Regions from separate parts of the Bacillus sp. 5RYD7K genome, predicted to be linked through region 2. Evidence: predicted binding sites of a transcription regulator. Region 2 holds the regulator's gene; the other holds the start of a gene.
What was found. The regulator LexA, encoded in region 2, represses DNA repair genes until DNA is damaged. The targets are predictions, from matches to a motif close to CGAACATATGTTCG.

Region 1 (7,150 bases), 790 kb from region 2:
TTGTCAACTTCCTCGGGGAGAAAAAAGTCATTCAGCTTTGTCTGGTCATCGGGGCTGTGCTGGCTTTCGTTTCTACGGTGATGTCAGGATTTTTGCCCGTGCTTGCTGTCACCTGCATTATATTCCTTGCGTTTGATTTACTGCGCCCGGCACTGACCACTTTCCTATCGAAAATCGCAGGAAATCAGCAGGGGTTTGTCGCCGGAATGAATTCAACATACACGAGTTTAGGCACCATTTTCGGCCCGGCTCTGGGCGGTATTTTATTTGATATGAATATTCACTTCCCGTTTCTGTTCGCAGGCGTGGTCTTATGTCTCGGTCTGGGACTGACCCTTGTGTGGAAAGGAAAGGCCGGCGAGGTTTCGGAGTAGGGTGCACTCCCCCTTCTCCGGAGCTTTTTTGTTTATGATAAGAAAAATGAATGGATTATGAGAAATAATTCATCATTTATTTATCTCAAAATCTATACTATAGTAATAGTAAGGTTAACGAGCTTAACAATTTAATATGAATGTTTCAGGAAGAAGGGTTTTCATTGAAGAAAGACAAACATCTCCTTACGGATATCTGGTTTATTCTCATCAGTGCGGCAGGGGGGTTTCTTCTTTCGCTTACAGGAATGTCGATCGCCTGGATGCTCGGAACGCTGGCCGCCGGCTGCATCCTCTCCATGACGAGGCCCCGCTGGCTGTTCATGGCGGCTGACAGAAGAGGGATTAACCGCAGATGGCTTGCGGCGGGACAAATGATTCTCGGCATCGAACTCGGCCAAAAACTGAACCTGTCCGTTCTTTCAGTTTTACGGGATCATTGGCTGCCGGTTGGCTTCATGCTGATTTTCTCTATCGCGATGGCGCTTGTTTCCGGATATGTGCTCTTTCGGTTCAGCCGGACGGACATGATGACAAGCTTTGTAGGTACGGCGCCGGGCGGTTTATCCGCCATGCCCGGTATCGCCCAGGAAGTCGGCGCAAATACCGCGATTGTAAGTCTCATTCAGCTGACACGCGTCCTTTTGGTTGTCATGACAATACCGTTTCTCGTCATTTTCTTATTTACCAAACAAAACGGTACGGCTCAGACATCAGCCGGAGCCGTTTCAGCAGGAGCTTCACATCCGGGCCTTATTCCCGTCTTGTTAACGGCCGGATTTATTTTGGCTGCCTGGCTTGCAAGTAAGGCAGCAAAACGGCTGAAATTTCCCGCTCCTTGGCTGCTCGGCAGCATGATCGGCGTTGCTGCCGCGGAAATCGGCGTGTCGGCTTTAGCGGGAAAAGACATGCTGGCCTGGTGGCCGCCGGAAGCGAACCAGCTGTCACAAATTTTTCTCGGCGCCACAATCGGTTCAAAAATGTACAAAAGCATGTTCACCGGCGTGTCCAGAGTGCTTACGGTCGGATTTATTTCCTCCGTCGGATTAATCGCCGCAATGATCCTGAGTGCGGTTGCCGTTTCTAAATTAACGGGCATCTCCATGATTACATCCGTTCTCGCCTTCTCTCCCGGCGGAATCGCCGAGATGGCGGCGACTTCGATCACGCTGCATGAGGACTCGACTTTCGTCGTCGCGGTTCAGGTCATCAGGATCGTTCTCGTCATCGCCATGCTTCCGCCCTTCTATCGCCTGCTGCACCACCTTTCTCAGCTGAAAAAGACGCACGGCGATAGAGGCCGGGCAGAAAGAGGAACATGAGCCGAATAAAAAACACGCATCCATATGCGTGTTTTTTTTATTTCAACAGCTGCCCGACGCCATTTACAGAGCGCCAGTTTGCTGAAAGATCACGGAACAGCCGTTCAGCAAATAACAGTTCTTCATCTGTATAGCGATCCAAAAATGCCAAGAACCGCTTTTTTATCATTTCGTGGTATTCGTGATGAAGGGAATGCAGCTCTTTTCCGGCAGGAGTCAGCCGGAAATAGACTTCTTTTTTATTGTCGCTCAGCCGGGTTCTGCGCAGAAAGCCGGCTTCCAAAAACTTCGCGCAGCTTCTCGACACGGTCGGTTTTGTCGTCTTCATTTTTTCTGCTATTGATGTGACATTGATCGGTTCGTTATCTCCGATACAAGATAAAATGTGTATTTCCGTCAAGGTCAGCTGAAGTTTTTTGCCGTTTTCTTCTCGGAGTTCGTCCATCCGTCCGGCCAACGACGCCCTGATGTCCTCCTGACACCTCTCCTGCTCGTGAAAAATATCTGTCAGCCCTTCGAGAATCATGTGTTTTGCATGGTCTGGCTGTCTTCTGTCCAACTGCGGGTCACCCTTCCGTATGAATTGTTTCTTTTACTATAACGTTTTGTTACGGAAGAAACAATCACACAGGCGCATAAAAGGGTATCATATAAGTCCCCATCTCTCCAAACCGGCCAGTACGGCTTCTTCAGCTTCACGTCCCGAGCCGCCGGCCGCCCAAGCCGCGTGGCCGTCCGGCCGGATCAAAACAGAATGGACGTCATCCCAGCCGGCACGGTTTTCAGAAAGCGCCGCCCTGACAGTCGCCACGCTGTCCGTATCAATACCGGCGGGAATGCTTCCTCTTAATGACAGCAGCACAAAGCCGCCCTTGTGAAGAAAATCATACAGCCGGGCCGGCCGGCCGTCATAAAGAATCAGCTCTATATCGGGCAGCCGTTTTCCGTTCAGGATATGCGGCGCAAGCTCCGGGTCCGGTTCATAATGCAGATCAAGCGCGGATACTTTTCCCGCCAATAAACGGTTGGCCTCCTGAAAATCGAGCAAAGCGGTCATCGTATCTCTTAATGCCATCCCTGACTCGGTAAAATCCATGAGCTTGATCTGGGTTTTTATATTGTGCATAACTTCTTTTCCCGCGCTGTGCCTTTCCTGATGATAGCTGTCCAGAAGATGAGGCGCCGCTTTCCCCTTCATTTCCGCCCCCAGCTTCCAGCCGAGGTTGAAGGCATCCTGAAGCCCGGTGTTCAGCCCTTGGCCGCCTGCGGGAAAATGAATATGCGCCGCATCACCGGCCACAAAAACCCGGCCTGAGCGGTATTGTTCGGCCTGACGCTCGGCATTGCCGAACCTTGACGTCCACACCGGATCACTCAATCCGAAATCAGTGCCGCATATCTGCCGCAGGTCTTCTTTCAGCTCTTTTTCTGTGACCGGCTCTTCTTTCTGCTTTTGCGGAGCGTGCGGAGAAACGATCAGGACGCGGAAAAGCCCGTCCGTAAGAGGGACAATGACAACCGATCCCGCCAGACGGCACGTTGAAAAAAAGGCAGATTCAGGCGGAGTTTTCAAAACGGCATCACAGAGGGTTCCTATTAAGTCGGCATCAGTGCCCGAAAAAGCGATACCCGCCTGTTTCCGGACAATGCTCCCCGCTCCGTCTGTACCCGCGGCATATAAGCTGCGCAGGGTGCGGATACCGCTTTCATCCCGGAACACCGTCTCCGCTCCGTCATCCGTCTGGGTAACGGACACCGCTTCCGCCCCGCGGATGATATCTGCGCCTAAACTTGATGCATATTCTTCCAAAAGCCCCTCCGTATCTGCCTGAGGCAGCATTAACGAATAATTCTGCTTAGAATCCAACCGGGAAAAATCCAGCCGTGTATCCAGCATCGAAAAATGGCCGGATGACACCTTCGTCCCTTTATCCAAAAAGCGTTCCAATATGCCTCTCATGGCAAAAAGCTCCAGTGTGCGCGGATGCATAATAAGCGCTTTGGAATAGGGCACCGTCTTCTTCAATCGTTCAATGACAGTCGTTTTCACTCCGGCCAGCGCCAGTTCTGATGCAAGCATGAGCCCGACCGGACCTCCCCCGATAATGGCAGCCTGTGTTTCCATCTCATCAGCCCTCTTTCATATTTTTTGTTACAAACGCAACAAAATCACTAAAAATAAAACGCCTGATTTTTGTTTCGCGCGTAACAATCCTCATTATAGTCTTCCCTCTGCTTTTTGACAATCATTTCCGAAAAAAAAGACGCCGTTCACTTGGCGTCTGATTCACTGATGACCCCGACGATGTCTTTATCCTTAATCGGTCCGAAATGACGGCTGTCGAGGCTGTATATGCGATTGTCGCCAATAACGAAATATTGTCCTTTCGGTATGCTTTTGCGCCCGGTCGTTTCCTTCAATGTATAATCACCGGTCACATGGCTGCCTGCGGACAATGATGACTTTAACGGTTTTAAAAACGGTTCTGAAACCCGTTTTCCATTCACATACAGCTGGTCTTCCCTGTAAGCGATCGACTCGCCCGGGAGCCCGATGACACGTTTGATCAGCACTTTGTGGTGCGGGCCTTTAAACAGCACAATATCGAAACGGCGGATCGTTTTGTAACGATGGGAAAACTTGTTGACTATCAGCTCATTTCCTTGTTTAAAGGTCGGATTCATGCTGATTCCTTCGACTTTGTAATCAATAAAAATGGCATTTTTTAATTGTATGGCCAAAACAACGAGAAGCACGCCGGCTATAAACCAAAATCGTTTTTTCAAGATTCCTGTCTCCCTCCGTCTTTCTCATGCTGACTGATCCTCGTCTGTAAACGCCGTTCGATATGCTTTCCTGCATACCACAGCACCGCGATCACCGTTAAGGCGCCCGCCATCCTGAAAGGCTGTGTAAAGAGCGCGTGAAGGTCATACCCGATAAAGCTGATCATAAAGATCATGACCATTTTCCCCATAGCGGCGGCTGATACAAACTGCAGCGCCCCCACACGTGACAGGCCGGCAACGATATGAACCGCAGCGGACGGCGTAAAGGGGAAGCAAAGTAAAATAAACAGCGGACCGAAACCGTGCCGCTCAACCCACAGCATCATCCGCCTTATGGTCTCATGCCTGCGGATGAAACCGAAAGCTCTTTTCTGTCCGAAACGGCGGACGGCATAAAACATAAGCAGTGATCCTGCCGCAGATCCGAGCCACGACAGAAAAAAACCTTCCCACAGCCCAAATGCATTCGTATTCGCCACCACAAATACAACAAGCGGCAAAAACGGAAGAAACGCTTCAATAAAAGGCAGTAAAACCGCAGCCGCCGGGCCGAAAGCTCTATAGCTTTGGAACCATTCCGTCAGCTGTTCCTCAGTGAAATATGATAAAAATTGCTCCAACGTTTATACTCCTTAACGAGTTTGTCTATCCTTATTCTACACATTATCTCCAAAAAACGAAAATGTTTACGAGATTTTCCGACTTGAAATATCGTGTAAGTGAGTATAAAATGAGAACAAACGTTCCCTTTTAAGAAAGAAGGAGTATTTATGCCTGACATCCGGAGCGGCACCCGCGACCTCATCGAAAAAGGGCTGTTTCTGCCCATGGCGGCCGCCATTCTGAATCGGGATTTCGAAGCGCTTGATTCGTGCCCGTTCAAATTAAAACAACCCTATAAACAGCTTATCAGCTGCTCTTTAAAATTAGCACAAAAGGATTTGAGTGATGTTCGAAAAGAGTTAAGAAAGCGTAAAATCAACATATACGAAGCCCAAAGAGATGAAGCATTTACGCTTTATATATGCACCATTAACGGCTATGAAGAAAAACACCGTTATTTCAACCCGAGAATACGGGAACAGGTAACCGCCTTAGTGGAATATTACCTGTCTCTTGCGACCATTTAAAAAGCAGCCGGGACTGCTTTTCTTTGAAACTGTAAAATTCAGACTATTCACACTATACATTCGACATGATTTTCTTTATAATTCGGTACACGCTTTTCAAAGGAGGAATGTTATGAAACTGATTCATGTTCTCGCTGCCCTGCCCTTTTTCGGAATTCTCGCCGGCATTCCATTTGCCAACCGGGTGACGCCTTATGTTTTCGGAATGCCTTTCATTCTCGCATATGTCGTCATCTGGGCGGTTCTGACTTCTGTTCTGATGGCTGCGGTTTACAAATTGGACAAAGAAAACAAGGCGGGTGAAACGGAATGAACGCCGCATTTTCCGTAATGGCCGCCGTGCTCCTGTTTTGTGTATATCTCGGAATCCGCGCCCGAAAAGGAAAAAAGATGGACCTTGAACAATGGACGGTGGGCGGACGCGGCTTCGGCACGATGTTTGTCTTTTTATTAATGGCGGGAGAAATTTACACGACCTTCACATTCCTCGGCGGAAGCGGATGGGCTTACGGAAAAGGAGGTCCCGCCTTTTACATTATCGCTTACGGCTGTCTTGCCTACATTTTGTCATATTGGCTTCTGCCTGCCGTGTGGACATACGCCAAACAGCATAAACTGATGTCGCAATCTGATTTTTTTATTTCAAAATACAACAGCCCGCTCCTCGGCATTCTCGTATCGCTCGTCGGCATCGCATCTCTCATCCCCTATCTCGTCCTGCAGCTGAAAGGGCTCGGATTAATTGTTTCGGCAACGTCGTACGGCCAGATTCCGCCATCAGCCGCAGTCTGGATCGGCGCTGTCTCCATCACGATTTATGTGATGATTTCAGGAATCCACGGTTCAGCGTGGATATCAGTCGTCAAAGATATCATGATTTTAGGCATCGTCCTGTATTTAGGCATTTATCTGCCCATTCATTACTACGGCGGTTTTTCAGAGATGTTCAAACAAATCGACGCCGCAAAACCCGGATTTCTCACACTTTCTGAAACCGGACAAAGCCCTTCATGGTTCAGCTCAACCGTCCTGCTGACCGCCCTCGGCTTTTATATGTGGCCCCATACATTTGCCGCTTCCTATTCGGCGGAGCATCCGCGGGTGTTTCGGAAAAACGCAATCATCATGCCTCTTTATCAGCTCGTCCTGCTGTTTGTCATCTTTACCGGATTTGCGGCGATTCTGCAGGTCCCCGGTTTAAAAGGGGCGGACACGGACCTCGCCTTATTAAAGCTGTCAGTGAAAACCTTTGATCCTTGGTTTGTCGGACTGATCGGATCGGCTGGCATTCTGACGGCGCTTGTCCCCGGTTCAATGATATTAATGGCCTCAAGCACGCTGTTCGCCAAAAATGTGTACAAAGCCATTCGGCCCGGCACGACTGACAAAAAAGTTTCGCGGCTCGCAAAATACGCCGTACCTGTTATCGCGCTGATTTCCGTATATTTTACGCTGAAAGGCGGAAATACCATCGTCACCTTGCTTTTAATGGGCTACAGCCTTGTCACCCAGCTTTTCCCTGCGCTTTTATTCA
Region 2 (7,150 bases):
GCTGTTCAGCAAGCTCAGGATATTTTTCCTTATATGCCGCGAACTGTTCATTCCATTCCTGTTCTTTTTTCGCACCGGCTTCTTTTACAGCTTCGTTGAAATGCGCGTATACTTCTTCTGGAACATAAAAATCTTCTTCAAACGTCCAAGCGTACGCTTCTTTAGTCAGCTTGCTCTCTTCTAGTCCTAGCGGAGCGCCGTGAACACCGGATGTGCCCGCGCGGTTTGGAGAACCGAAACCGATTGTCGTTTTCACTTCAATTAATGTTGGTTTTTTATCATTCTGGCGCGCTTTTTCAATTGCAGCCGTCAATTCAGCGATGTTATTTCCGTCCTCAACATAAAGGACTTCCCAGTTCATGGCTTCAAAACGCTGTTTTACATTTTCAGAGAAAGATCGATTTAAATCGCCGTCTAAAGAAATATCATTAGAATCGTATAATACAATCAGGCGGCCTAATTCCAGATGGCCTGCTAGAGAAGCGGCTTCAGAAGAAATGCCTTCCATCAAATCGCCGTCTCCACAAATACTATATGTATAATGATCAACTACGTTGAATGAATCACGGTTATATGTTTCAGCCAGATGGCGTTCTGCAATTGCCATTCCCACTGCCATAGCGATACCCTGTCCCAAAGGCCCGGTCGTTGCGTCGACTCCGGCTGTATGCCCGAACTCCGGATGTCCCGGTGTTTTGCTTCCCCATTGACGGAACTGTTTCAGGTCTTCAATGCTGAGGTCATACCCGCTTAAATGCAGCATGCTGTACAAAAGCATTGAACCGTGTCCTGCTGATAAAACAAAGCGGTCGCGGTTAAACCATCCCGGATTCTGCGGATTTACATTCATAAACTTCGTCCACAGCGTGTAAGCCATCGGAGCAGCTCCCATCGGCATGCCCGGGTGTCCGGAATTAGCTTTTTCAATTGCGTCTATAGATAGTGTACGTATGGTGGCAACTGATTTCTTTTCAATTGTATCCATTATAATCCCCTTCCTTATTGTTGTACCTTTTCATCATAAAGCGATGCTGACTTTTTCTCAACTCTTTCAGCTTAAATTTGAGATAAACTTGTTGAAAATTGTCGCAAATCACAGCCTGATATTAGTATATACGAAAAAAGAATACGTATTGCCGTATTCTTTCTGTTTAATGAAGATTATTTTTCTGTTGTTCCCTTTTTAATTTTTCAGGAGTGACATCATTACCCTCCGGATCAATAACTTTTACGCTCTTTAACGTATTTTTCATTGAGGAGCGGAACCCTTTCAAATACTCCTGGCGAAGCTTTTGCTGTTCGGCTTTTTCCTCATCTGTTATCGTGTTTGATTTAGCTTTTTGAGCCAATTCGTTAATTCTTGCGATTTTTTCTTTAGAAATCATAATAAGCTCCTTTGGTGCGTGTTGATTATATACTACTAAAACATCATCTTTTTTACAACTGAAGCATGTCAGCTGCCTTCGCTGTCTGCGATATATTCCTGAAAACGCCGGTGAACCGTGGCTTTGGATACATCATAGCCGAATCCTCTTAAGGTGGCGGCGATTTCTGCAAAGGTAAGCTTGTTGGCTCTCAGCCTGATAATTTCCGAAACAGGGACCTCTTTTTTTTCTTTTCCGCTGTTTTCATGTCTGTTTTTCAGATTCCGTTCAGGTTTATAGCCATTTTTTACGGCTCTTTTCATTCCCCGCCGGATTTTCATATTGTGAATTTTCCTTTGATATTCCTCCACAATACTGACGATTTCGAGTACCATCGTATCAGCTTCGGAAAGCTCCAGCTCGCCTTTATGAGCCGTCGTATATATCTTTACGTTCTCCCTGTAAATACAATGCAAAAGCGCGATCTTGGCGTTTCCTCTTCCCAGTCTTGTTTCATCCTGCACCAATATCGCGTCAATATGTGACTTTTTAATTTCATCAAGCATTTCAAATACTCCGTCGCGGTCCATTTCGTAACCGCTGGCTTTCTCTGAAATGACTTTTACGACTTCCATGCCGTTTGCCGCAGCGATCTCACTGAGCTCCTCTTCCTGTCTTTTTAAAGACGTCTGCTGCTGTTCTTTGTTTGTGCTTACCCGGGCATAAATGAGCGCCTTCATTTCTCTCTTTCCTCTCTAATTGACAATGGCCAGCTGATATACGGCCGGATGCTCCTTCTTAACCGGAAGAATAAGTTCGTCTCCGGGCTTTATATCAGCAGTTTGGAGATGATTATTCTCCGTCACCCACTCAATGAAATCTTCTTTGTTAATATTTTTCTTCTCTGCTACTTGATCCGCAAGTGACCACAGAGTATCTCCGTCCTGAACCTTTATTTTAACATATTGGCTGAGCGCCTGATCATTTCCCGTACATGAAACAAGTAAAATAACAGCACTTAAAATCGCAGTAAACAGTCCGACAAATATGATAGATTCCTTCGCCATTTAAACAACCTCCAGAATGTTTGTTCGCTTTTTATACCTTTCAGTATATACGAACAAATGTTTCTGTCAATCGTTTTTTTCGAACCTATGTTTGTACTGTCAGGAAAATCATGCTATAATCTACTTAAAATCGACGTTTTGAGGTGCGAAATATGACGAAGCTATCAAAAAGGCAGCTTGATATCCTGCGTTTTATTAAAGAAGAGGTAAAAACGAAAGGATATCCGCCTTCTGTAAGAGAGATAGGAGAAGCAGTAGGACTGGCTTCCAGTTCAACCGTGCACGGACATTTGGCGCGGCTGGAGACAAAAGGCCTGATCAGACGGGACCCTACTAAACCGAGAGCGATTGAGGTATTGGATGAAGAAGAAGTCCAAATTCCGAAAAGCCAGGTTGTCAATGTTCCGGTCATCGGGAAAGTGACGGCGGGTATTCCGATTACGGCTGTTGAAAATATCGACGAGTATTTTCCGCTTCCTGACAGGATGGTTCCTCCGGGAGAACACGTATTCATGTTAGAAATCATGGGAGAAAGTATGATTGACGCCGGCATTTTTGACAAAGATTACGTCATTGTCAAACAGCAGAACACGGCCAATAACGGGGAAATCGTGGTGGCTATGACCGAAGATGATGAAGCCACGGTCAAGCGCTTCTATAAAGAAGACAATTATGTGCGGCTGCAGCCGGAAAATCCGACGATGGAACCGATTATCCTGCAAAACGTAAGCATTTTAGGGAAAGTGATCGGCGTATTCAGAGCCGTTCATTAATTCTATTAAACTTTATTTATCGTAAAACCCCTTTCAGAGGGGTTTTACTTTTGCATAAAAAAGAGCAGATTCGCCCTGGCTTAAGAAACGAACCTGCTAAGGAGGAAAAACTTACATCTTTATTATCCGGCATCTCACTTTTGAAGTCAATAAATAATGTTTCTCTAAGGAAACTTTTTATCTATTTTTCAACTTTTGTATTTGTGCGGGCTGATTTTGATATATATTTATCTTCATCTGGAGCGGACGGATTACATTATATTCATGAATATTTAGTGCATAGTACAATAAGTTTTGACGAGATGTAAAAAAACCCGCTGCCTTTGCGGGTATCTATTTTCAATCAAAATGATAATATTCCACGCCGTATAACCCTTTAATATGGACAGGTTCACAGTCGTTTGAAGAGCTTTCAATCAGAATCCTGTATTTGTGATGCGGATCAATTGATTTTTTGTCCTGGGCACTTAGGTTTAACCAGCTGCCGCTGTAGCTTTTAGAACTTAATGTATAAAAGTTTCCGTTCAGTGCCATCCGCTGGAGTTTCACGTTTAAATTGCATGAAGAATTGTTCACAATGGTGAACTTGTATCCTAATAGGTAATCATCAGCTGATACAGCCCCCGGATTTTCAATAAAAAACTCTTTTACATCTCCCTCCATAATGAAGCTTGTTTTTGATCCGAATCCAGTGGTAGCCGCTTCAGCTGAGTGTACTCCGCAAAAACATAATAAAAAAACAGCAATACATATCCACCATTTTTTCAATTTTGCATCCCCCTTTTTTTTACATATTTTAACTTGTGAATATGGTGATGTCTATTTACATTTTATTAAAACGCACACTTTATAACCACTATATACCAGTTTAAAAATTTGCTGATTGCCTACAATGAAGACTAAACGAAATAACGAAGGTGGTTCAAATGAAACATGTAATTGCTTTCGCTTCTAAAACGGCGCTCACACTTGCTTTGCTGTACATTGTTCTGGATCTGATGTACCAAGTAACTTTTTTAAACGTTCTGTTTATTACCTTGATCTTAAGTTTGATCACTTACTTTTTGGGTGATTGCATGATTCTGCCGAGAACAAGCAATTTTACAGCCGTTGCAGCTGATTTCGGAATTTCATTCATTATATTATGGATATTTCTAATGAACATTGGCGGGTTTAATGTCTCTCCTGCCGCGGCATCGGTTATCTCTGCACTTTGCATTTCTGTTTTTGAGGCATTTTTTCACCGATATTTGCAGCAATATGTGCTTCCCGAAGATTATCAGGACACAACAGGGACAGACAGCACACTATTGAGCTATCAAACCGAGGCGTCTGAAGAATTGGTGCCGGAAAAAGACCCTCAGGAAAAAACATAAAAAGGAGGCATCCGCCTCCTTTCTTTTTATTTTTGCTTCTGATCGTCCAGCGGCAGCTGGAGCAGTGAGTCTGTGCCTGTCGCTTTCGGTGTTTTTCCGTCCCATTTTTCAATCCATTTATATTTGATCATTTCATCAGACATTGATTTTTTTATGATTTGGTTATAATCAGCGATCCCTTCCGCTTCAATTTTTTTCTTTTTCGCTTCTGCTTCAGCTATTTTAATTTCAGTCTGCGTCCGTTCAAGCTCCTGTGAAGACTTCACTCTTGCATCAATAGCTTCCTGTGTGGCTTTATCCGGCTTCGGTACGCCAAGCGTCAGATCATCAATTAAAAATCCAAGGTTCTTCATATCCTCAGCAAACCTTTTTTGAACATCGGCAGCGGCTTCTGCAGATTTTTGCCCGTATGTGTCAATAACCGAGTATTTGCTGATTGATTTTCGCGCCGCGTCCCACAGCCTTGTTTTTAAATATGTATTTTCAATCGTTTCAACGTCTACCGCCCCGAATTTGTTAAACAGATCGACTACTTTATCAGGCTGAACAACATAGTTGTAAGCGATATCCATTTCAATATTTTTACCGTCTGAGGTTGCCACTTTTATATTTTCATTATTTACGGTCTGCATACGCACCGGATATTCCGTTACTTTATTAAACAAACCGACTAAGTGCCAGCCTTGATCCAAAGTTTCGGATTTTACCCCGCCGTTCGGTGAGTATACGACTCCGACATAACCATTCGGTATTTTTTCAATAAATAATGACGCCGTAACGCCCGCAATTAAAAGGGCTGCACCTATAATCACACCGCCGAGAATTTTTTTTGTGTTTCCGCGCTTATTTTCGCTCATGCTGATCTTTTTCCTCCCATGACTTTTTAAATTTTTTGGCTCCGCTTCCCACTTGTTTAAAGATTGGACTAAGCATCAGCCATAAACCGAATCCGATGATGACAAGAAGAATGATAGACCCGATCATCACTTTCATTTGCCCACCTCTTTTCTTTCATCCTGTCAGTTATGTATACGATCTTAAGAACTTAAAGTTTCATAAATTTCAAAAGAAAAAGCTCCGCCGGCAAAAAGCGGCGTGCTTATTTATAATTGTCATTGATAAAATCAGAAATCGTTTTTGTGAATTGGAGAAAGGTATCGTTTTGTGTGGACGCTCTGCTTTTAAGCGTAAAAGTATCAAACAGTGATTTTCTAAAACCGGTGCTCATTTCGATTTGAATACTTAATCCGGATGAAGAGTGATTGGCAAGATTGTTCGGACTGACACCTGCGTATTTATCATTTATGCCAAGAAGAACGGCAGGATACCCGTTCCGTTTCAGCACATCTGTCAAAAGTTCGGCCCGTTCTCTGTCTGTACCGCCGATTTTTATCTTTTTATCGTCGCTGCCGTAACCGTGTAATGAAATGACATTAGAGTGCTCTTTCACCATTTGAACGGCTTTAGGTTCGTCGAAATGCGAACTGGTCAAATGCAGCTCAGCATTGCCGGCTGATTTTAACCCTTCAAATAAATACAGGCTCCGGTTTTCGGCAATTTTTCTGGCCAACTCACTGGTCCCCGGCTCTATGCCTCCGCCGTGTATAGCTAATATGAGAACAGAAGGGTCATGTTCTTTCGATGAAATAGAAAAAACGGAGGGGGCCTCATGCAGTTTTAATTCCTCGAAACTGCCGTAAGTATCTGAAGCAGCATCAGCCCGTAAAAACGGCAGAAGCAAAAACGATAAAATTAAAACTAAAATTCCTTTTTTGGTTATTGATGGCAATTGTATGTTTATGTTACAATACAAATGCTTCAGCCTTTGAAGCGAACGGCAGAACAGGGTGACTTTGGACGGTTTCTTCTGCTCTGCCTCTTTGCCAGCAGCTTTACGGTCTTCTCTTCTAACCCTTTTTTTCATAACATCATCCTTTCTTTTGTTTACACTTTTGTCACAATATTATATACGTTGGACAAGACCTCCGTTCATCTTAAAGAATAAAAACATCAGAGCATCTTCTAGAAAAACGGAATGCTTAAGAAGGAATGTCGGGAAATCAATCATCAATATGCCAGCGCGGCTGGCGCTTCGAAATCACAATAAAAAGACTGCTTAACAGCAGTCTTTAATCGTTTTATTTTGTGCCTGTTGATCCCAGACCGCCGCGGTCATTGTTTCCGAGCTTGTCCACTTCGATCAATTCCACTTGAGGCATTTTCTTCATGATTCTGAATTGGCAGATCCGCTCTCCCTTGGAAATATCGGTATCCCGAAGTGCGTATGCCGGGAAAAACCAGAAATCATTGTCACCTTTATAAGATTCATCGATGACACCCATTGAATTTGTCTGAATAATACCGAAATGCTTATATGTACTTGAACGCGGAACGACATGGGCCTCATATCCTTCCGGCAGCTCCATCGCAACTCCGAGCGGGATAAGTTTGAATTCACCTTTTTTGATTGTTATATCCTCTGCAGCCCGCAGATCGATCCAATCCCCCTGTTCAATTTTACTGATTCTCGTTTGTGTATCATCTGAATATTTAATTTTAATTTGTAAAGT

Region 1: ACQE26_RS18450 (YhjD family protein) is a predicted target of LexA. The motif match lies at 5,220-5,233, and genes of this name have one in related genera.

What each region holds. Positions count from the first base shown of each region.
Region 1 is NZ_CP191200.1:3,763,049-3,770,198, forward strand. Features, by position in the region: gene ACQE26_RS18420 (MFS transporter) at 1-374, shown strand, start outside; gene ACQE26_RS18425 (AbrB family transcriptional regulator) at 539-1,696, shown strand; gene ACQE26_RS18430 (MarR family transcriptional regulator) at 1,734-2,255, opposite strand; gene ACQE26_RS18435 (monooxygenase) at 2,343-3,821, opposite strand; gene lepB (signal peptidase I) at 3,968-4,483, opposite strand; gene ACQE26_RS18445 (TVP38/TMEM64 family protein) at 4,480-5,106, opposite strand; gene ACQE26_RS18450 (YhjD family protein) at 5,257-5,616, shown strand; gene ACQE26_RS18455 (DUF3311 domain-containing protein) at 5,729-5,929, shown strand; gene ACQE26_RS18460 (sodium:solute symporter family protein) at 5,926-7,150, shown strand, end outside.
Region 2 is NZ_CP191200.1:2,971,782-2,978,931, forward strand. Features, by position in the region: gene tkt (transketolase) at 1-985, opposite strand, end outside; gene ACQE26_RS14820 (DUF896 domain-containing protein) at 1,152-1,385, opposite strand; gene ACQE26_RS14825 (YneB family resolvase-like protein) at 1,454-2,104, opposite strand; gene yneA (cell division suppressor protein YneA) at 2,120-2,431, opposite strand; gene lexA (transcriptional repressor LexA) at 2,584-3,204, shown strand; gene ACQE26_RS14840 (hypothetical protein) at 3,255-3,512, shown strand; gene ACQE26_RS14845 (hypothetical protein) at 3,544-3,972, opposite strand; gene ACQE26_RS14850 (YndM family protein) at 4,131-4,580, shown strand; gene ACQE26_RS14855 (prohibitin family protein) at 4,607-5,437, opposite strand; gene ACQE26_RS14860 (DUF8570 family protein) at 5,424-5,573, opposite strand; gene ACQE26_RS14865 (poly-gamma-glutamate hydrolase family protein) at 5,680-6,504, opposite strand; gene ACQE26_RS14870 (dUTP diphosphatase) at 6,719-7,150, opposite strand, start outside.